DNA from 2 places in the Paenibacillus sp. FSL K6-1122 genome. Region 2 is predicted to be linked to the other one. Evidence: riboswitches for the same ligand, from Rfam matches in the RefSeq annotation. Region 2 holds a riboswitch; the other holds the start of a gene.
What was found. Region 2 has a riboswitch for glycine ahead of gcvT (glycine cleavage system aminomethyltransferase GcvT). Riboswitches for the same ligand answer to the same signal wherever they lie in the genome.
Positions count from the first base shown of each region.

Region 1 (10,634 bases), 2.2 Mb from region 2:
CTGGTCGAGCTGTGCCATGCACGCGGAATTCGCGTACTTCTGGATGCTGTGTTCAACCATTCCGGGAAGACATTTGCGCCGTTTGTAGATGTGCAGAAGAACGGAGAACAATCCAAATACAAAGACTGGTTCCATGTACACGAATACCCGCTGGACGTGAAGGACGGCATTCCAACGTATGAGACCTTCGGATTCGAAGCGCACATGCCAAAGCTCAATACGGAGAATGCCGAGGTTAAGGCCTATCTGCTGGAGGTTGCCGAGTATTGGATCAAGGAAGTGGGTGCGGACGGATGGCGGCTGGATGTCGCAGACGAAGTGGACGATGCATTCTGGCGTGATTTCCGCCGTGTAGTCAAAGCGGCTAATCCGGATGCCTACATTCTGGGCGAAGTATGGAACGAGTCTTCCTCTTGGCTGCAAGGCGACCAGTTCGATGCGTCCATGAACTATCCGTTTACTGATGCCGTGAATGCTTTCTTTGTGAAAAATACGATGCACGCCGAACAGTTCGCAAACTCCATCGGGCGACAGTTATCCCGTTATCCGCTTCAGGCCAGCGAAGTGGCGTTCAACTTGCTGGACAGCCACGATACCCCGCGGCTGCTCACGCTGTGTGAAGGCGACCAGCGCAAGATGAAGCTGGCTGCGTTATTCCAGTTCAGTTACATGGGTGCTCCATGCATCTATTACGGAGACGAGATTGGCATGGACGGCGAGCATGATCCGGGTTGCCGTAAATGCATGGAATGGGATGAAGCGAAGCAGGACCGAGAGCTGTTTAACTTTTATCAGAAACTGATCTCCCTGCGTCATGTGCATCCTGCCCTGCGTGCAGAAGGCACCGTTCGTTTCTTGCAGGCTCGTCCCGATGGCAGCCAACTGGTATTTGAACGGCAAAATGAGGAGGAACGCATTCTGGTTCTGTTCAATCGATCAGAAGAGACGGCTATTGTGGAGCTGGAGGCCGGTGACGAAGAATGGACCGAGTTATTCGGCGGAAACCATCGTACCGCCAAGGAAGATGGCGTACTGGCCATTGAACTGCCCGCGTATGGATATGCTGTACTGAGTACGGCTGTGAGCCAGAACTAGAGTCATAATACACATTCATCTGAAGTCAAATATAAGTATCCTAACTTCGCTTCATCTGGCAGCATAAAACAAGCGTCCTGCATAACCCGGATTCGGGTTCACGGACGCTTGTTTTGTAATTTTGTATTCGCCGTTATACATCATAATGTCACTGATTTATATATCGGTGGTCCCGGTTCAGCTTAAACCTGAGTACCCTTGTCCACTTGAGCATTGTCCGCCCCACTTGTAGTTGTGTCAGAATCCGCTGGTTTCGACTCCTGCTCAGGCTCGGCACGCTTTGCCTTTGGTTTAGCCAGCTTTTGCATCATTTTGCGGCCGGTTGGCGTCTGGGCCAGTCCGCCCTGGGCTGTCTCCCGATGGCGGCTCGGCATCGCACTGCCTACTTCCAGCATGACGTCGATGACTTCGTCTGACGGAATGGCACTACGCACTCCGGCCAGGGCCATGTCAGCCGCAGCCAGCGCCGTAACCGCACCCAGTCCATTACGGACGATGCACGGGATTTCAACAAGGCCTGCGACCGGATCGCAGATAAGGCCCAGTGTATTTTTTAACGCCAAACCAACGGCATGAACGACCTGTTCCGGTGTACCTCCACGCAGTTCAACCATGGAACCCGCAGCCATGCCGATCGCGGAACCCACTTCCGCCTGACAGCCACCCTCGGCCCCGGAGATAAATGAATTGTTGGCAATAACATAACCAATCGCTCCCGCACAGAACAACCCGTTCACCAAATGTTCGTCCGTCCAGCCAAAACGCTCCTGTGAGCTAATAAAAACACCGGGGATGATGCCGCAGGAACCGGCTGTTGGTGTTGCCACGATCCGACCCATGGAGGCATTCACTTCAGATACACACAGGGCATACGCCATGGCAAGTGCGGAAGCATCTCCTGAGCAAGTCTCACCCTTGCGAATGTACTCGGCCATTTTTTTACCGTCTCCACCCGTTAACCCACTGCGTGATGTCGTATCTTCCGTTAACCCTTTGCGTACCGCTTCCTTCATCACCTGATAATATTCAGACATCTGTTTCACAACATCCGCTTCCGGTGTATTGGTCTCCTGAACCTGCTCCTCGATCATCAGCTGAGCAATGGTTTTGGATTCTGCTGTACAGATCGTATTCAGTTCGTGCAAATGTTTAAACCGCATCCGAATCAACTCCTCTCTTCAAATCGATAACACGAATGTCCAGCACATGGTCCAGCTCCCTTAGACGCTTGAGCATATCGGGATTAGGCACACCATCCATTTCCATCGCGGTAAGCGCTTCGCCATCACGGGCTTTCCGGTCCACCTGCATATACCCGATGTTAACCCCGGATGAACTGATCGTGGACGTTACAGATGCAAGCACCCCTGCTTTGTCCGCATGTCGCAGAACAAGTGTTGGAAACTCACCACTAATCTGAACACGAAAATCATTCATCGCATGCACCGATACACTGCCACCACCAATGGATGCACCGATTAAGGAGCAGGCACGTTCTCCATGCCATAACTCAATTTTGACCGTATTTGGATGAGGAGCAGGCAGGCCACTTGTATAAAACTCAACCTCCATGCCTGCTTCCTCTGCGTATTGCTCTGCATCCGGGATACGTGGATCGTCTGTGACATAGTCCAAAAGACCGCCGATCAGTGCCAGATCTGTTCCGTGCCCCTGATACGTGTCAGCGAATGAACCATATAACGTCAGCCGGGCACGTTCTGGCGTACATCCAAGCCACTGACGAGCAATTCTCCCTAACCTTGCCGCTCCAGCTGTATGTGAACTTGAAGGCCCTGTCATGGACGGACCAATAATTGAGAAAACATCTTTAAATCGCACTTTATAACCCTCCATTATTAATCATGATTCATATTTGTAAAATGTATTCGTCATTTCGATCCAGGAGTTTCATCCACAATGTCCCTTATTTAGATATGATGACATCAAAAAAGGACAGAAGAAGGCCTTAGGCCCTCTCTCTGTCCTCGATACCTGAGAGTTTCACGATCAGCAGTGTCTCACAACAAGGGTGCACTGCCTGCGATTACAGACAAGTTCACCGGGCTGACTGATCATATACCCCTTGGGTGGCGCAGTTCGCGCACTCTCCAGAGTTGCGTCCAACGATGGTACATTTACCTGAGAGATTAACCACTGCGCCGGGTGCGCAGCAGCTTGCTCCTTCGGTGCCTGAACACTAGCCATATTGCTCGGCTAACCCAGGTCTCTCCCGCTCGTTATCATCCGCTGTATTATTTTAATTCGATTCGAATTGGTACATTTCTAAGTTTTTGATCAAGTATACCCATAGAGTAATGTACAATATCATATATGTCAACAAAAGTAACGTGTAATTATCATAAGTTCGATGTCTATTTTAACTGAAACGAATAGCATTCAGATTTCTCACTTCAGCTGAGGCACTCGTGACGTTGCTAGTTGTCGTAAATTGGATACTTATCGTGTATGCATTAGTCGTTGTAGCCGGGGATGTATCCACGTAAGTGTTGGAGGAAAGAAACCTCAACGTTCCCGAAGCATTACCACTTCGTGAGAGCTGCAATTGATTAATTAAAACTCCATTACGTCTCAGATTAATGTTATACGCAATACTCCAGTTAGCCCCTACAACTATTGCTATTTGTGTACTATTATCGATTTTCACGCGTTGACCTGCCACTACAGGTACATTAAGTGTCTGAATCGTCGTTTCAGCTACTAATGAAAGACCCAACGCCGTGGTCTGGCTATCAGCAAACAAGGAAGAATCCGCAGGGGCAGAAGCTGCTGTCGATCCAGTAGCTCCTGTTGTTCCTGTAATACCAGTGACTCCGGTCGTTCCCGTCAGTCCTGTTGCTCCTGTAACACCAGTGACTCCAGTTGTTCCCGTCAGTCCTGTTGCTCCTGTAACACCAGTGACTCCGGTCGTTCCCGTCAGTCCTGTCGCTCCTGTAACACCAGTGACTCCGGTCGTTCCCGCTACTCCCGTTACGCCTGTTGCACCTGTAACACCAGTGACCCCTGTCGTTCCTGTTATTCCTGTACTCCCGGTAATCCCCGTGGCTCCAGTAGACCCTGTCTCTCCCGTGCTCCCGGTAATCCCCGTGGCTCCAGTAGACCCTGTTTCTCCCGTGCTCCCGGTAATCCCCGTGGCTCCAGTAGACCCTGTTTCTCCCGTACTCCCAGTAATACCCGTCACTCCGGTAAGCCCTGTCTCTCCTGTGGTCCCCGTACTTCCAGTAGCGCCCGTGACTCCTGTCACTCCGGTAGATCCTGTCTCCCCCGTGGTCCCAGTGACACCGGTCTCTCCCGTCGATCCCGTAGTTCCTCCAGGAGGACCAGTAACTCCTGTCAGTCCTGTAACACCTGTAGCCCCTGTAGGACCAGTTGTTCCCGCAACCCCTGCTGTCCCTGTAGCTCCAGTCGCACCCGTTACCCCGACTAGACCGGGGTTCGCTCCTAACAATTCCTCAGACACCAAACGATGTGCCGTTACCAGTTGACCGTTCTCGTTTTTCCCCCATACGGAAATCTGAACTTCATCCTCCGTATCATCACCTGTGATAAATATAAACTCAAATGCATCCAAATCTGCATAATAGTCTTTTGTTATAACCTGGTTAGGCAAAACATTAAACAATTCCTCAACATATAGTGTGCGAACACCATTCAAATAATAGCCTTGAACCAGAACGGTAGAGAAACTAGTGAGACTCCAATTGTCCAACTTCACTGTAATTCTCTGTGTAGGACGCTCGCCGCTTCCCACCACTATATTATTTTCTATTGGCCCTGTTGATAAAACAGCCATCCTGCGATGCCCCCTTCTCCTGCCTGCATCACCAAATCAAGATTGTTTTCTATAAATATGCATATTGAACTGTAAACGTGAAGTTGCCCTCTTGCCTTTTTGGAGTGGACTGAAAGGAGATCGAATAGATATCCACCACACCAAAAGGATAATATACAAAAAAAGCTGCCGCTTCGTTTCTGCGGCAACCTTATTATTCTTTAGCTCATCTAGACGGATTGGGAAGGGTCAGTGCTTCCGCCCAAGCTTGCAGCTTTGCCTTTGTCCATCCTTCATTTTCACCCATGATGGAGTACCGCAAGCCATTCTCACTCCATGATATGTTCCGAATGCTCTTCATATATGAACCCTCGGTGTTACGAACCTTAATCTCGGCTTCATCCGGTATTAGTGTATCGTCCACATTTTCTTCCGGCATCTTGAATACCGTCAGGCTGACTTCTACCTTGTCGTTACTTACATAATACAAGGTTACTTCATCTCTGCTCAGCTCACCGCGCGATGTAGACATTTCGATCCGTGATAGTTCGAATTCTCCACTCATGTCCTGTAGGAACGGCTGTTCCAACGCTTCTTCCGCTTCCTCTAGGGTCACTTCGGAATTCTGCATCATATCGGTTAAGTCCTTCACATCGACCTCCTTAGGGATGTCAATTACGAAAGTATCCTTTGTGAATTCAGGGTCATACTGAATCGGATCATAGACCATTTCTGATTTTCCATCCCCATACGCGCTGTTTACTTTGACAATCATCCACGTTTTGGGATCTACCCAATACTCTGAAGATATGGAGAATGCGCCTTCTTCTTTTGGTGTCAACTCAATATGAATGACGTCCTGTCCATGAAGTTTCTCCTGTCCCATCATATTCACATCATGCGTAGTACGTAACCGCTCTAGTTGATCGAGCAATATTTGCTTCTGGGTTTGATTAGGTTGTTGTGACACGGATGATGCATCCATGGAATATGCTGCCCCTGTCTCTTTTTCATATATGATGATCTTCTTTCCATCATTAACTGCGTAACTGACATTGCCATTCTCTGATGTTTCCGTGCGCTTTCGTCCGGTTTCCCCATCTACCCATTCCTTAATTTGCATCGTGTTAGTCAGCTTGTCATCCGCCCATATCTTCATCACACCTTCCGCATAATACGAGGCGGGTTCTGTTTCTGCTGAGACAACCTTCTCAATCATCTCATCTCCTGACATAGCCAGCATATCCTTCTCCGCGCAACCTCCAAGCAGGGCGCCTGCCAACACAGCAGTACCCAGCATCATCCATCCTTTTTTCATCATCTTATCCACCCTCTCTGCGTTTACATTCTCCATGTTCAGGCAATCGGCATGCTGCCAGCGTTCCATATCCTTCGTATGACCACATGCGCATATCCCCTCCGTGCTTTATTGCAACCCGTTTGGCTATACTCAATCCCAATCCCGAACCACCTGCATATGTCTTCTCCTCCTGATTCTGGTGTTGAACATAGGGTTCGAAAATACGAATGAGCTGTTCTTCAGGAATAGCAGGACCTTCGTTTTGTACTATGATCAATGTTGCTCCCGCCCTGTAGTTATCCAATTCAGCTCTAAGCGAAGGAATAATCCATTCAGGAAGCTCCCAATCTGAAGCAATAACCCCTAGTCCCATTACACCGTTCGTCCTTGTGTGGCGTAGTGCATTATTTATCAGATTATCTGTCAGGCGCATCAGTTGTTCGGGATGAACTCGGTACAGTTGATCTGTGCGGACATCCATCTTCACGTCAATCTGACCACGCTCGGCAAGTCCCTCATAGCTCCCAAGCAGCATATCAAAAAACTCTTCACCTTCCACCTTAACCATGGCCATCTCCGATTCACTGGAACCCAGCGCCGTATACATCTCAAGTTCACTAATCATCTGTTTCATCCGCTCCACATTTCCGAGCAGCACATCCTGATATTCCTGCCTTTCAAGACGTTTCAGTTGACGATCACCGTTAAGTACTTCCGTATAGGCACTAATGGACATCAACGGTGTTTTCAGATCATGGGATAACGAGGCGATCATGAGCTGTTTTTCTTTTTGCTCCCTCTCCACATCGGCCTGAGTATGTCTGATCTTGTCTTGCATTGCATCAAACTGTTGGAGCAAGATGCCCATTTCATCATGACGAACAGGTACCACATCCGTAGCAGCCTCTCCCCGTGCAAAAGCATCCATTCGTTCTATGAGATATTTCATCGGCCGAAAGAGCTTTCGGGATAGCAACCACAGCACTGTTCCGTATAACAGGATAAAGAAAGTAGCAGCGAGACCCATGACCCAGGTAGTCCGCAAGGATATGCCTTCCAGCCAATCTCCACGCAGCATGACGATTTCGTAAATGCCGACCAACTCACCCTTTTCCCATACGGGTTTCTTCAACGAGAATGTACGATGACGAATCTGTAAGTTGTACAAATTACGATACAGCTCCGCCCCCCCAACGGTGTAAGCTCCAGCAGACCATGTACTCCCCTCTGATGTGTACACCCGAATCCCTGTTGGTAAATACAGAGCAAAGTTCACCCGACCATTCTCCAATTCGGAGAGTGCAGCGAAAGCATCAGGCGAGTGCAGCTGGTACAGTCCCGGGTCAGATAAAGCCAGTTCAATAGGAGCCAATTGTCCGGACAACTCCACATATTCCGTTACGGCACGCTGATCATTGTAATAGTTATACAGGGAGTACAGCGCCCACCCAGCAGCGACAGGCAGCAGCATTACAATGAGGAAGGAAAGCATTAACCAGTACTTCAACTTCATTCCTCAGGCTCCCCCACGAACCGGTATCCACTGCCCCACACCGTCTGAATCCAGCGTGGATGATGGGGCTCGTCACCAAGCTTGGCCCGAAGGCTCTTCACATGAACTGTGACTGTACTCGAGTTCCCCGCCTCTGGCTGACTCCAGACATGTTCATACAGTTCCGCCTTGGTAAACACCCGGCCCGGATGAGAAGCAAGCAGTATGAGCAAAGCCCATTCCTTGTTGGTTAGTGCCACATGTTCTCCATGAACCTGTGCGCGCTGATTCAAATAATCAATCGATAACCCATCGTTATACTGTCTATCTGTCGAATCCGGCTCTACGCCCTGATATCTGCGGTACCTATTCAGATGAGATTTAATGCGAGCTGTAAGTTCCGTTAGACTGAAGGGCTTCGTAATATAATCGTCAGCTCCCAGCCCAAGCCCACTGACTTTGCTCTCTTCCTCGATTCGAGCACTCATCATGAGCAGCGGAACATCGCTGATCAGTCTAATGTTTTTGCATACCGTGAACCCATCCATTTCCGGTAGCATCAGATCCAACAAGACTAATTGATAGGTTCCCTCCCTAAAGTCTTCCCAGCTCTCCAAACCGCTTGATGCCCAAGTTACCCCATAACCCTCATGACGTAGATGATCTCTCAAAATACGGGCAATCTCCGGATCATCCTCCACCAGCAATATATTCTCGCTGTCTCTCATCGCTGCTTCATCCTCCCATGACTATATTGTAGCTAAGAAAAGTTGACTCTCCTCAGAGTTTATACTTTCTTCATAAATGTCCATTAAGATCGTTATCTAATGCATGCAAAAAGAGCACCCCGATTGTTCAGGACGCCCAGGTAATATTCACAATCTTAATCCTAAGTTATAGCTCCTAGAAAAGGAAACACCTCATAACTCATAGAAGATGCTCTCGTTCTGTACATAGGGTCTACAATACTTGCTGCATAGCTTCGGCATGCGATCTTTCATCCATTCGTGCCTCGACTCATTCGCCATCTGAAAGGCATAATAACCCAGTGTAAAGATCAACATAAACCCTTCCATTAACCGGATATCACGATCCGTCAGTGGTGCGATCTGTTGGGTATAACCGGATAAAAATATGTCACGTTCCTCCCGATTGAACATAAGTGCTGCCCCTCCGGCATCAAAAAGATAATAACCATAACCGTGTAGACAAAAATCAATCATGGAAATCCCCTGCTCCGTTATCAGCAGATTGTTGCGAGTAATATCCCCATGAATGATCCCCCATGTCCCTGCGTAATGCGGGTATGTTTCTAACTGCTCATTAATGTTCTCAAACGTCTCACGAAGCAGATCGAAGTCTTCCGTTGTAAAAATCCCCAGTCGGACGCCTTCTTCTAGCTGCCCGAGCATGACCAAGTTCTCATGGCTATTGCCATATGCCGGCCTCACCTTTGTTCGATCTGTCTGATTCTGCTCACGCCCATATTGATGAAGCATCTGCAGTTGTGCCCCAAGATCATAGATCTGCTCTGTTGTCAGGCGTTCCCCCTGCTGGATGTCCCTTCCCTCAATCCACTCCAGTACCGTACAACAAATCTCTTTCCCTGCCTCACTTGTCCATAGCGTGACCCATTCACCCGATGCATTGCGTACCGGATGTTGCACGCGCAATGCTGTCGTTGCATTTAACTCATGAAGCAGATTCATCTCTGCCTCCAGCGCAGAAAGCGTATGCTGAATGCCTGTCATACTTGCATATGCGGCTTGGTGTATCCGTAGCAGATACTTCTGCCCGCTTGCTTCATCAACGACATGATATGTCAGATTCTCATTATGACGAATATATGAAACGACAGGTTTCTCAATAGTGTAGTTCTGTATAATCTGAGCTGCCATATGGTCGTAAGACATCTGATCCGTAGTGATTATCAACATCTCCTTCGAAGTCATGTAAACGTTCTCTTCACACTAAATATCGTAGCATAATGTTTATCCCGCATACAGAAAATCCCACTAAAATTATAAATTAAAAAAGCACAACCCCCGAACAAACGTCCAGGCACTGTGCTTTCTTTTGTCTCTATTATTTCTCTATCTCTCTGTCTATTGCTCTATGTTACACTCCATGATCCAATTAACCAAAACGACCCATAATGTATTCTTGCGTCAGACGATTGTCCGGGTTCGTGAAAATATGCTCTGTATCCCCGTGCTCAATCATGCTTCCCAGATAGAAATAAGCTGTGTAATCCGAGATGCGTGCCGCCTGCTGCATGTTATGGGTAACAATAACAATCCGTAGCTCCTTCTTGAGCTCGGTAATCAACTCTTCAACTTTACCCGTAGATACCGGGTCAAGTGCAGATGCCGGCTCATCGAGCAGCAGGATCTGTGGTTCAACAGACAAAGCGCGAGCGATACACAGGCGCTGCTGTTGTCCGCCAGAGAGAGACAGAGCTGATTCATGCAGTCTGTCTTTTACTTCGTCCCAGAGCGCAGCACGACGCAAGCTTTTTTCCACAATTTCATCCAGTGCCTTCTTACTCTTCGTACCACGGTAGCGGGGGCCAAACGCGATATTGTTGTAGATGGACTTATGAAAAGGGTTCGGCTTCTGCCACACCATGCCAATCTTCTGGCGAAGCTTGATTACATCGGTTCCAGGCTCATTCAGATCGTTCCCGTCCATCCAGATATGTCCCTCTGTACGGGAACCGGCAATCTCGTCGTTCATCCGGTTGAGTGACCGGAGGAACGTGGATTTACCGCAACCAGACGGTCCAATAAGAGCCGTTACGCTTGCTTCAGGAAACGTCAGGCTAATCTGCTTGACCGCCTGAAAATGTCCATAATATATGCTTAGCTGTTCCGTACCAAAAGGTATGGCCATGTTGGTTCCTCCTTATTTCGAAGCTGTCATGCGGCGGAATACAACCCGACCGATCCAGCGTGCAC
Region 1 covers NZ_CP150272.1:520,858-531,491, reverse strand. Annotated here, with positions in the region: gene NSQ20_RS02495 (alpha-glycosidase) at 1-1,095, shown strand, start outside; gene sdaAA (L-serine ammonia-lyase, iron-sulfur-dependent, subunit alpha) at 1,278-2,255, opposite strand; gene sdaAB (L-serine ammonia-lyase, iron-sulfur-dependent subunit beta) at 2,245-2,934, opposite strand; glycine riboswitch at 3,214-3,338, opposite strand; gene NSQ20_RS02480 (collagen-like protein) at 3,473-4,906, opposite strand; gene NSQ20_RS02475 (hypothetical protein) at 5,112-6,206, opposite strand; gene NSQ20_RS02470 (HAMP domain-containing sensor histidine kinase) at 6,208-7,698, opposite strand; gene NSQ20_RS02465 (response regulator transcription factor) at 7,695-8,405, opposite strand; gene NSQ20_RS02460 (phosphotransferase) at 8,598-9,629, opposite strand; gene pstB (phosphate ABC transporter ATP-binding protein PstB) at 9,814-10,569, opposite strand; gene pstA (phosphate ABC transporter permease PstA) at 10,582-10,634, opposite strand, start outside.
Region 1: linked by a shared signal. The riboswitch ahead of sdaAB (L-serine ammonia-lyase, iron-sulfur-dependent subunit beta) and the one ahead of gcvT (glycine cleavage system aminomethyltransferase GcvT) in region 2 are both predicted to bind glycine.

Region 2 (10,634 bases):
CCGCGGTTGTAATCAGATCAGCTTCCACCACGTTTTGGGCAACCGTCTCCAGCTGGGTTCCATCGATTGCATTTACACCTGTAACGGTCTCCTGATCCTTGCTCTCGTTGGCCAGTTCCACCGTATACTGCCCCCGTTGCTGGAGAGCCGTTACCAAGGTCTGATTCACGTCGGAGAAAATAACCTCATACCCTGCACGGGAGAGGATCAAGCCGATAAACCCGCGTCCAATGTTACCTGCGCCAAAGTGTAGGGCCTTCATAGCTCCATTTCACTTTCCAGAATAGCGATTACTTCTTCGGCTGTTTTCGCCAGACGCAGGGCCTCCATATTCTCATCCTCAGCACAGATCACCGCGATGCTAGTCAAGATCTCCATATGTTCCCCGCCTTGAGCCGCGATACCAATGACCATATAGGCTTTTTCTTCGCCAAAATCAACACCTTGAGGATACTGAATGACAGAGATACCTGTCGATAAAATGAAAGCTTTGGATTCCTTTGTACCGTGCGGAATAGCCAAGCCGTTCCCTACATAGGTCGAGACAATCTCTTCACGCTCAATCATCTTTTCAATGTAATCAGCGGTAATATGTCCCGCATCCTTCAAAATCTTCCCTGCCATACGAATCGCTTCGTATTTGTCCTGAGCCGTCGCATTCATGATGACTTTATCTGTTGTTAACATACTCATAATGGTTGACCTCCAATTTCGGTTTTACTGCGATAAAATCCAACAAGTTCCTGGGACAGGTAATGAATGAGTTCATCCCTGATTCCTTTTTCCAGCAATGTAATCATTTCTTCCTGTAATAACAGGGCGCTGATCTCACTGAGAACCTCCAGGCTTTCCTTGGATAATTCTCTGGGACCAAGCATCAAGAGGACATGGGTAACTCCTGCCGGATCATCCGGCGTACAGAGGAGTGGCTCAGTGAGCTGAAACAAGCTAATGGACGGCCTGTAAATTCCCTCACTGCGTGTATGAAACAGCGCAAGTCTTGTACCGGGAATCTTCTGACTCCCCACTGCCTCACGTGCCTCCAACCGTTTCGCGACCTCCTCCGGTTCCTTCAGCACACCAGATCCATGGAGTACGTTGCACATCGCATACACCGTTTTATAGAATCCGATATCTTGGTTATCCAGCGGATACACCTGAAACTTGCCAATAATTCGGACGATTTCAACTAAAATAGCTTCCATTCCGTCAGGGTCCGAGTAACGACTTGTCGTCTGAACCTCGGCTTCACGGGGCTTATTATGCTGTCGTTGTAATGTTGTTGTTCGGATAAAATGACGCAGACGCTCGCTCTCTTCTGCCGTAAGCAGTGGACTCACTTTGTAATACTGATTTTCATCCATCGGCAGATCAACAGTGGATAACACCAAATCATATTGATCTGTAGGTATCCGGGCAGCTTCATACCAGGACACGCTGTCCATGATCCGAATCTCAGGGATCTCCTTTGATAGTCGGCTGGAAAGCATGCGTGATGATCCAATTCCGCTTGTACACACGATGATTGCCCTGATCTCACGTTTCAGTGCACGTAACCTCTCGATGGAAGCCCCAAAATGCATGACCAGGAAACCAATTTCTTCATCCGGAACTTCTGTGCCTGGCCAAGCTTGATGCACGGATTGTTTGACCTCTTCGAAGAGGGAATCATAATCCTTGCGAATCTGCTGCAGTAGCGGGTTACGAATCATCTGTTGTCCTTCAATTCGCTCCATGACAGGTTGCATATGACCAAGCAGACCTTCACGAAGCAAACGATCCTCATGAAAGGCGTAATGCGTTCTCGCCTGCATCTGATCAATCAGTGAATGTACCCTGTCCAGTAAAATCAAATCGTCTATTGGCAACAGCCGCGAAGAATGAATCCGCTGCTCTGTCTCAACTAATAGTCTGTGAAAATAAGCTTGCTCATCTTGGGAGAATGTCAGCCCCAGCTGGGTCGATAACATACCACACAAGCGGGAAGCCATATAAGGTGGAACCTTCATCTCATCCTGCTCTGCGACTTCATCTCCATTGTTCTCCAGGGGAGGTATACGGCCAATGCCAGAGCCTTTACGAATACGTACAACCGCTACGGATAATTGAATCAGCAACTTCATGTATTGGCGTTCCGGGATGTTCTCCAGCCATTCGATGTCTGGTTGCCATAATGCATTTTCGACCGTAAGCACATCACCGTGTCCAATCATATCCAACAATTTTTGGTTTACGATGGAGCCTCCCTGTTCTGGCTGTCTTCCGAACAGGTCGGACTCATCCAGAAATTCCAGAGCAAGTGCAGCTATGGCTGTGCGATGAATCGTCTCACTTCCGTTAATCTTGACGCCATATCCTCGTCTGCGAACCAGCTTTAGTCCCGCCTGACGAATTCGTGACTCCAGATCGTCCAGATCAGTGGTTACGGTGGATACGGTCACTTTCAGATCCGAAGCCAAGGCGAGTAACTTTACAGGCTCCGGTTCATCCAGCAGGATGCAAAGCATGAAGAGCTTACGCTCTTCTGGCGTAAACTCTACATATTCTTTACCCTCTAGTTGCTGGCGCAATACAGCCAGATCATCGGAACCGGCATCGATTCGGATACCGGTTCCTGATTTTTTTTCCAGCTTCATACCCAAAGGTTCAAGCCATTGTTCAATCATTTGCAGCTCCCGGTGAACCGTTCGGGTACTGACCTTTACTTCAACGGCGATTTCGCCGGCTGTTACTTCATGTGGATGCTCTAGCAAGAACTCCACGATTTCACGTTGTCTTTTGGTAATACTCATATCTCAGCCTCCGGCTCAGGGAAAACAAATGCGTGCAATTACTTTAGACGTTCAACGAGCGCATCGTATTCCGGGCTTTTTAGGAAGTTGTCGATGGATATATGTTCTGCATTCGGTGCAACGGAGCGGGCACGATCGGTCAATACTTGTTGTGTGATCACCACGTCTGCATCCGGCGGGATATCACTGATAGCCGTATTGGTCACCGTAACGTCAATCCCCTCTGCCTTCATCTTCTTGCGTAGAATGGAAGCACCCATGGCACTTGACCCCATGCCTGCATCACAGGAGAAGACAATTTTCTTCACGTCTGTTTTGACGGTAGAAGAAGCCATATCTGCGGCTCTGTCTGCTTCACGTTGATTAGCCGTAATACCAGCGTTTGGCAGGGTTCCTTGACTCTTCATGTCTTTCATCCGACTGGATGCGGACTCCAGATCTTCGTCCTTTTGTTTACCCGTTTTCAGCAACACTGCTGCAACCAGGAAAGAAACGACGGCTGCTACAAGCACCCCTGCGAACATCGGCAGGTATCCACCTTTTGGTGTTAAGAAGAAATACGCGATAATACTACCCGGTGATGGTGCTGAAACAAGTCCTGCTCCGGTGAGCATGAATGTTAATGTACCTGCGACGCCACCCGCAATTGCAGCAAGAATCAGAATCGGTCTCATCAGAATGTAAGGGAAGTAGATCTCATGAATTCCCCCGAAGAAATGAATGATTACGGCACCCGGTGCAGAAGATTTGGCCATTCCGCGTCCGAAGAAACAGTAAGCAAGTAAGATACCAAGTCCCGGACCCGGGTTTGATTCAAGCATGTATAATACGGATTTCCCTAATTCTCTCGCTTGATCTGTTGCAATTGGTGTAAGAATCCCGTGGTTGATTGCATTGTTCAGGAACAATACTTTACCTGGTTCAATGATTAGGTTGACCAGCGGCAGCAAACCAAGATTCATTAAGCCCTGTACACCGGCAGATAATACTTTGCTAATCGCTTCTACAGCAGGCCCGATGCCCAGTAGCGCAAAAATCCCCAAGATCCCGCCAATAATACCGGCTGAGAAGTTGTTAACAAGCATTTCAAATCCGGCTTTAACTTTACCTTCAATGGATTTATCAAACTTTTTAATGATCCATGCTGCCAGTGGTCCGGCAATCATGGCACCGAGGAACATCGGGATATCACTACCCACGATGACCCCGATGGTCATAATGGCACCGACGACACCACCACGCTGACCATGCACCATCGTACCTCCGGTGTAACCAATTAACAGTGGCAGCAAATATTTGATCATCGGATCAACTAGCTGTGCAAGCGTCTCGTTAGGGAACCAGCCTGTTGGAATGAACAGAGCCGTAATTAATCCCCAGGCGATGAACGCTCCCATATTTGGCATGACCATACCACTCAGGAATCGGCCAAAACGCTGAACACCAACCCGTAGCCCACCTTTGGAATTGGACGATTGGTCCAAATTACTCATTGTATTATCCTCCTTGGATCAAGTGATTATGATTTATGAAAGGGGTATCATTTCTCCCCTGCTGTAATCCTAAGCGAGAATGCTCTCCTGTTCAATGAAATGAAAGCGTACTTTCGTCATGAACAATGATGACAACATTAGGTTATGTAATCGTTTTAATGGATGCATAATGGCTGAACCCATTGATACACAAGGCTTTTCTTGCCTATGACTTTTATCATTTCCAGAATAATTTTCCTACCTATAGCTTGGTCCAATCTGGTGATGTACATAAACAATCTGCTCAAATCCGCATTGGAAACCATTCTTGGAAAGCACAAAAAACCTGTGCAAGCATCCGGCTCACACAGGTCGAAACAATATGAAGCTCATATCATTTAATTATAAAATATATGTTAATAAGTACAAGTTCGTTGATACTATTCTTCCGTATGTTTCCGATACGCGTCTGCATTCATCAATGTAGACAATGCTGCTGTCAGATCTCCCTCAACACGGATCTCAATCATCCAGCCTTCCTCGTAAGGAGAGCTGTTCACAAGTTCAGGGGAGTCCTGCAACGAATCATTCACTGCAATAATTGAACCTGTGACGGGAGAGAACAAGTCCGAAACCGTTTTGACCGATTCGATCGTTCCAATGCTGTCCTCTGCTTTTACATTGGTTTCAAGGTCAGGCAATTCCACAAACACAATGTCACCCAGCTGATGCTGCGCGAACTCGGTAATGCCAATACGTACAGTATCCTCCCCTACGGTTTGCACCCATTCGTGCTCTTCACTGTACAGGAAATCACTTTTCAATTCGCTCATCGATATCCGCCTCGCTTTTCATTAAATGAGTGCATGCGTTCTTTGACCTTAACCTTTTTCCCAGAACATAGCGTATGACATTTTTGAATCAAATGTCAAGATACCTCACAATTTATTTGCTGAACACCTCTAAATCCTGTAACCGGATTACACTCTTTCTTCATATACTGGTGAATATTAGAATAGTAAGCGCACTCTTTATAAATACACGAACAATAACATGAAAAATAAATTAAATATTCGGTTTTAAATCATTATCTATGATATCGTTCTTGACATCGGTAGTGGATTCACGTTTTAATGAGAGGAGTAAATGTGTTTATTGGACTATGTTATACCCGCGGATGAATGTAAAGGGAGAGATTACCCGTGACACCCGATTCGGGATGTACATGAGGTAACGCCGAAGGAGTAAACCACCGATAAGCGGGGGTGAATCTCTCAGGCAAAAGGACTTTTACGGGACGCAACTCTGGAGAGCATCTATTCGCCCTGTGCGGGCGTTATGATCACCCAAGGGGAAACCTGCTGCACAACGTAGCGGGGTAACTCTCAGGTACAAGGGACAGAGCCTTAGAATAAGCGTGCTACTTGGCATGCCGATTCTTTGGCCTGTCCTTTTCCTTTTTCCCAAAAAACGAAAAACAGGATGTAGAACGGCGCTGCCATAGCTGCCCTTACCATACTTATGTGATGAAAATATCTAGCTGAAAATTTAAAAATACCCTGGTTCATTGATCCACGATTGTATATCCGGCCGGCTGACGGCCTATGACGAGGTGATTTGATGTCCGATTTGCTTAGAACACCACTCTTCCCACTGTATCAGCAATACGAAGGCGTACGGTGCATTGATTTTGGAGGCTGGGAGCTTCCGGTACAATTTAGCGGAATCCAGAAAGAACATGAAGCGGTACGCGAGCGCGCGGGACTGTTTGATGTATCCCATATGGGCGAATTCACGGTACAAGGTGAGCAGGCTGAAGCGTTTTTGCAACAAATGATGACCAATGATGTGACCACGCTGGTTCCTGATCAAGCCCAGTACACCCTGATGTGTTATCCAGATGGCGGTGTGGTGGATGATCTGCTCGTGTATAAGCTGGAAGATCAGCATTATATGCTCGTTGTTAACGCCTCCAACATCGACAAGGATTGGGCGTGGTTGCAAGAGCACTTGATCCCCGGCGTAAGCATGACCAACGATTCGGAGCAGACGGCGCTACTCGCCTTGCAAGGTCCACTGGCTGTAGACATTATTAGAAAAGTTACAGATACGGATGTATCCACGATTGAACCGTTTCGTTTTGTGCAGGATGCCGAAGTCTGTGGAGTAAAATTGCTGTTGTCCCGTACTGGTTATACCGGTGAAGATGGTTTTGAGCTATATGTTCCTGCAGATCAGGCCGCTGTGGTCTGGAATGGGTTAATGCAAGCCGGTGAAGGTCACGGACTTGTACCGACAGGCCTCGGTGCTCGGGATACACTGCGCTTTGAAGCAAAACTCCCTCTGTATGGACAGGAATTGTCGGCAACCATCTCTCCGCTCGAAGCTGGCGTAGGTATGTTTGTGAAGCTGAATGCCGGACCTTTTATCGGACACGAAGCCTTGTTACAGCAAAAAACTGACGGGCCCGCCCGCAAACTGGTCGGCATCGAAGTGTTGGAGCGCGGTATTCCCCGCCCCCACTATCCAATTTACGCCGAAGGCGTACAGATTGGTGAAGTGACAACAGGCACACAATCACCTACATTGAAGCGTAATCTTGGGCTTGCCCTCATCGACAGCAAATACGCTGCGCTGGGAACCCCGCTTGAGATTGAGATCCGCGGCAAGAAACTAAAAGCCGAGGTCGTGAAGACCCCTTTTCATAAACGGACACGTATGTCGAAGACACCTACTCAAGGAGCTGATCAAGCATGAGCAAGCACCGTTACATTCCCATGACCGAGCAAGATCAGAGCACGATGCTCGCAACCATCGGTGTGGATACGCTGGAGGATCTTTTTCAGGACATTCCGCAGGAGATTCGTTATCAGGGCGAGCTGCCCGTATCCTCCAAACTTGATGAATATGCGCTGACACGTCATATGTCCAAACAAGCTGGCGCCAACGCCAATTTCGAAACACACGCCAGCTTCCTCGGCGCAGGCATATACGATCATCATGTTCCTTCCGTCATCAATCATGTCATTTCCCGTTCCGAGTTCTACACTGCCTACACACCTTATCAGCCTGAGATCAGCCAAGGTGAACTACAGGCCATTTTCGAATTTCAATCGTACATCTGTGAATTAACCGGTATGGCTGTAGCGAATGCCAGTATGTATGATGGCGCAACTGCCTTTGCCGAAGCAGGAAACCTGGCCGCAGCGGCAACTCGTCGCAAACAGCTCATCGTATCCCGTACCGTTCATCCGGAAGCCCGTCAGGTATTGCAGGCGTATGCGCACGGACTCCGTCTGGAGATTGTCGAGATTGGTTATAAAGATGGCGTCACTGATTGGGATGCCCTGCAAGCCGCCATATCGGACGATACCGCTGCTGTCATGATCCAGAGTCCGAACTTCTTTGGTGCTGTGGAAAATGTAAAGCAGGCTGCCGACCTCGTGCATGCGCACAAGGGTCTGCTCGTCGTAAGTGCTAACCCGCTATCGCTGGGTCTGCTGGAAGCCCCAGGCAAGCTGGGTGCCGACATCGTTGTTGGCGATGCGCAGCCCCTCGGTATCGCCGCTTCACTCGGCGGCCCTACATGCGGATATTTCGCCGTGTCCCAGCCTCATATGCGCCGAATTCCTGGCCGAATTGTAGGCCAGACCACGGATCGCAACGGCAAACGTGGTTTTGTACTCACACTGCAAGCACGTGAACAGCATATCCGCCGCGAAAAGGCGACGTCCAACATTTGTTCCAACCAAGCTTTGCTTGCGCTCAGCGCATCTGTATATATGTCCATCATGGGTAAACAGGGCATGATCGATGTCGCGGATCTGAATTTGCAAAAGAGTCATTACACCCTCAATACATTAACTGCGATTCCTGGAGTTAGCCTTACTTTTAATGCACCAACATTTAATGAATTTGTGATTAAGCTTCCTGAAGGAACCGATGTGGATGCACTTCAACTGAAACTGCTGGATGCAGGCTTTATTGGTGGCTATGAACTTGGACGTGATTATCCTGAGCTTGCCGGAAATATGCTGATTGCTGTTACCGAACGACGCAGTAAGGAAGAGATTGACGAATTCGCACGAGCATTGGAGGGATCGCTGTGACTCAGGAAACGACGACAACAACGACAACATCGGTACAAGGACAATCGGAAACAGGTTCCTCTGTCTCTACTTCGGTTCAACCTGAGACGAATACAACATTTAGTGCACAGACCTTATCTCCTGCTTCGGAACAATCATTGATTTTTGAACTCAGCAGCCCTGGACGTGTCGCTTATTCCTTGCCAGAATGTGACGTTCCTCGCCAGTCTGCCGATACCTTGATTCCCCGGGAAATGCTCCGTTCGGAAGCAGCAGCACTGCCGGAAGTGTTTGAGGTAGATGTTATTCGACACTATACCGCGCTATCCCGTCGCAACTTCGGCGTAGATAACGGATTCTATCCACTGGGCTCTTGTACGATGAAATACAATCCAAAGATCAATGAGGATGTTGCTCGTTATAATGGATTCGCCAAAATCCATCCGTACCAGCATGAATCCAGCATTCAAGGTGCACTAGAACTGTTATATACGTTGCAAAACGACCTTGCAGGTCTGACAGGTATGGACGCTGTGACCTTACAACCAGCCGCTGGTGCCCATGGAGAATGGACTGGACTTATGATGATTCGTGCCTACCACGAAGGTCGTGGCGAACAACGTACCAAAGTCATCGTGCCTGATTCCTCTCATGGTACCAACCCGGCAAGTGCAACCGTTGCAGGATTTGAGACTGTGACAATTCCATCCCGTGCAGACGGACTGGTCGATCTGGACGCGCTCCGTGCGGCCGTTGGTTCCGATACGGCAGCATTGATGCTGACCAACCCGAATACACTTGGTTTGTTCGAGAAAGACATTCAGGAGATTGCATCCATCGTACACCAAGCTGGTGGCTTGTTGTATTACGACGGAGCCAACTCCAATGCCATTATGGGCATTACACGTCCGGGTGATATGGGCTTTGACGTGGTGCATCTGAACTTGCACAAAACGATGAGTACACCTCATGGCGGTGGTGGACCAGGTGCCGGACCAGTTGGTGTGAAGAATCGCCTGATTCCATTCCTGCCTAAACCAATGGTGATCAAGAATGATGATGGTATGTATGCATTCGATCGTGAAGGCGATCAATCCATTGGCCGGGTGAAAGCCTACTACGGTAACTTCGGTATATTGGTACGTGCCTATGCCTACATTCGTACCTATGGACCGGAAGGATTGCGCCGTGTATCTGAATGTGCGGTACTCAATGCTAACTATATGATGGCCCGTCTCGCACCTTACTACGAGATTCCGTATCCGGGTGTATGCAAACATGAATTTGTCATGTCTGGTCGGGGGTTGAAGCAATATGGTGTACGCACACTTGACGTTGCCAAACGATTGCTTGATTTTGGATATCACCCACCTACGGTGTACTTCCCGCTCAACGTGGAGGAATGCATCATGATCGAACCGACAGAAACCGAAAGCAAAGAAACGCTGGATGGGTTCATTGATACGATGATACGGATTGCCAAAGAAGCGGAAGAGACACCTGAATTGGTCCTGAACGCACCTTACGGAACACCGGTTACTCGACTCGATGAGACCACCGCTGCCCGCAAACCTGTACTGAACTGCGCCTGCAGTTAATCAAATCATTGTTATCACGAAAGCTCTTGCTGATAGTCCAATCAGCAAGAGCTTTTTGTGTTGCCTTCCCCTTTAAAGATGCCACTCTTACAGCTCGCCATCATCCTGTTAGAGTATTTCTCAACGTTTATAACAAAAAAAGCCGATATCCACAATGAATCGCGGATACCGGCAAAATCGCTGCATCAATGCAGCTCATTATCGGAAAAAGAAAAAACCTCAAATCCGGAGGAAACCCCGGCAAAATTACGCTTGAATGCTTTGAACCAATTCAACAACTTGTTCAGCCGTTTGCATATCCAGAGCTTTAGCAGCCAGTTCCTGCATATCCGCACGGGACAGCTTGGTGATCTGACTACGAGCTGGCAGAATGGATGTTGCGCTCATGCTGAACTCATCCAATCCAAGACCAAGCAACAATGGAATTGCCGTTTCGTCTCCTGCCATCTCACCACACATGCCAACCCATTTGCCTTCACGATGCGCTGCATCGATAACCATTTTAACCAAACGCAAAATGGCTGGGTTGTAAGGTTGATACAGATAAGCTACTCGTTCGTTCATACGGTCAGCAGCCATCGTGTATTGAATCAGATCGTTCGTTCCGATACTGAAGAAATCCACTTCTTTGGCAAACTGATCCGCCAGAACTGCAGTCGAAGGAATTTCGACCATGATTCCGAG
Region 2 covers NZ_CP150272.1:5,456,576-5,467,209, forward strand. Annotated here, with positions in the region: gene NSQ20_RS24450 (mannitol-1-phosphate 5-dehydrogenase) at 1-262, opposite strand, end outside; gene NSQ20_RS24455 (PTS sugar transporter subunit IIA) at 259-693, opposite strand; gene NSQ20_RS24460 (BglG family transcription antiterminator) at 690-2,792, opposite strand; gene NSQ20_RS24465 (PTS mannitol transporter subunit IICB) at 2,831-4,285, opposite strand; gene gcvH (glycine cleavage system protein GcvH) at 4,705-5,097, opposite strand; glycine riboswitch at 5,442-5,564, shown strand; gene gcvT (glycine cleavage system aminomethyltransferase GcvT) at 5,885-7,021, shown strand; gene gcvPA (aminomethyl-transferring glycine dehydrogenase subunit GcvPA) at 7,018-8,373, shown strand; gene gcvPB (aminomethyl-transferring glycine dehydrogenase subunit GcvPB) at 8,511-9,950, shown strand; gene ptsP (phosphoenolpyruvate--protein phosphotransferase) at 10,197-10,634, opposite strand, start outside.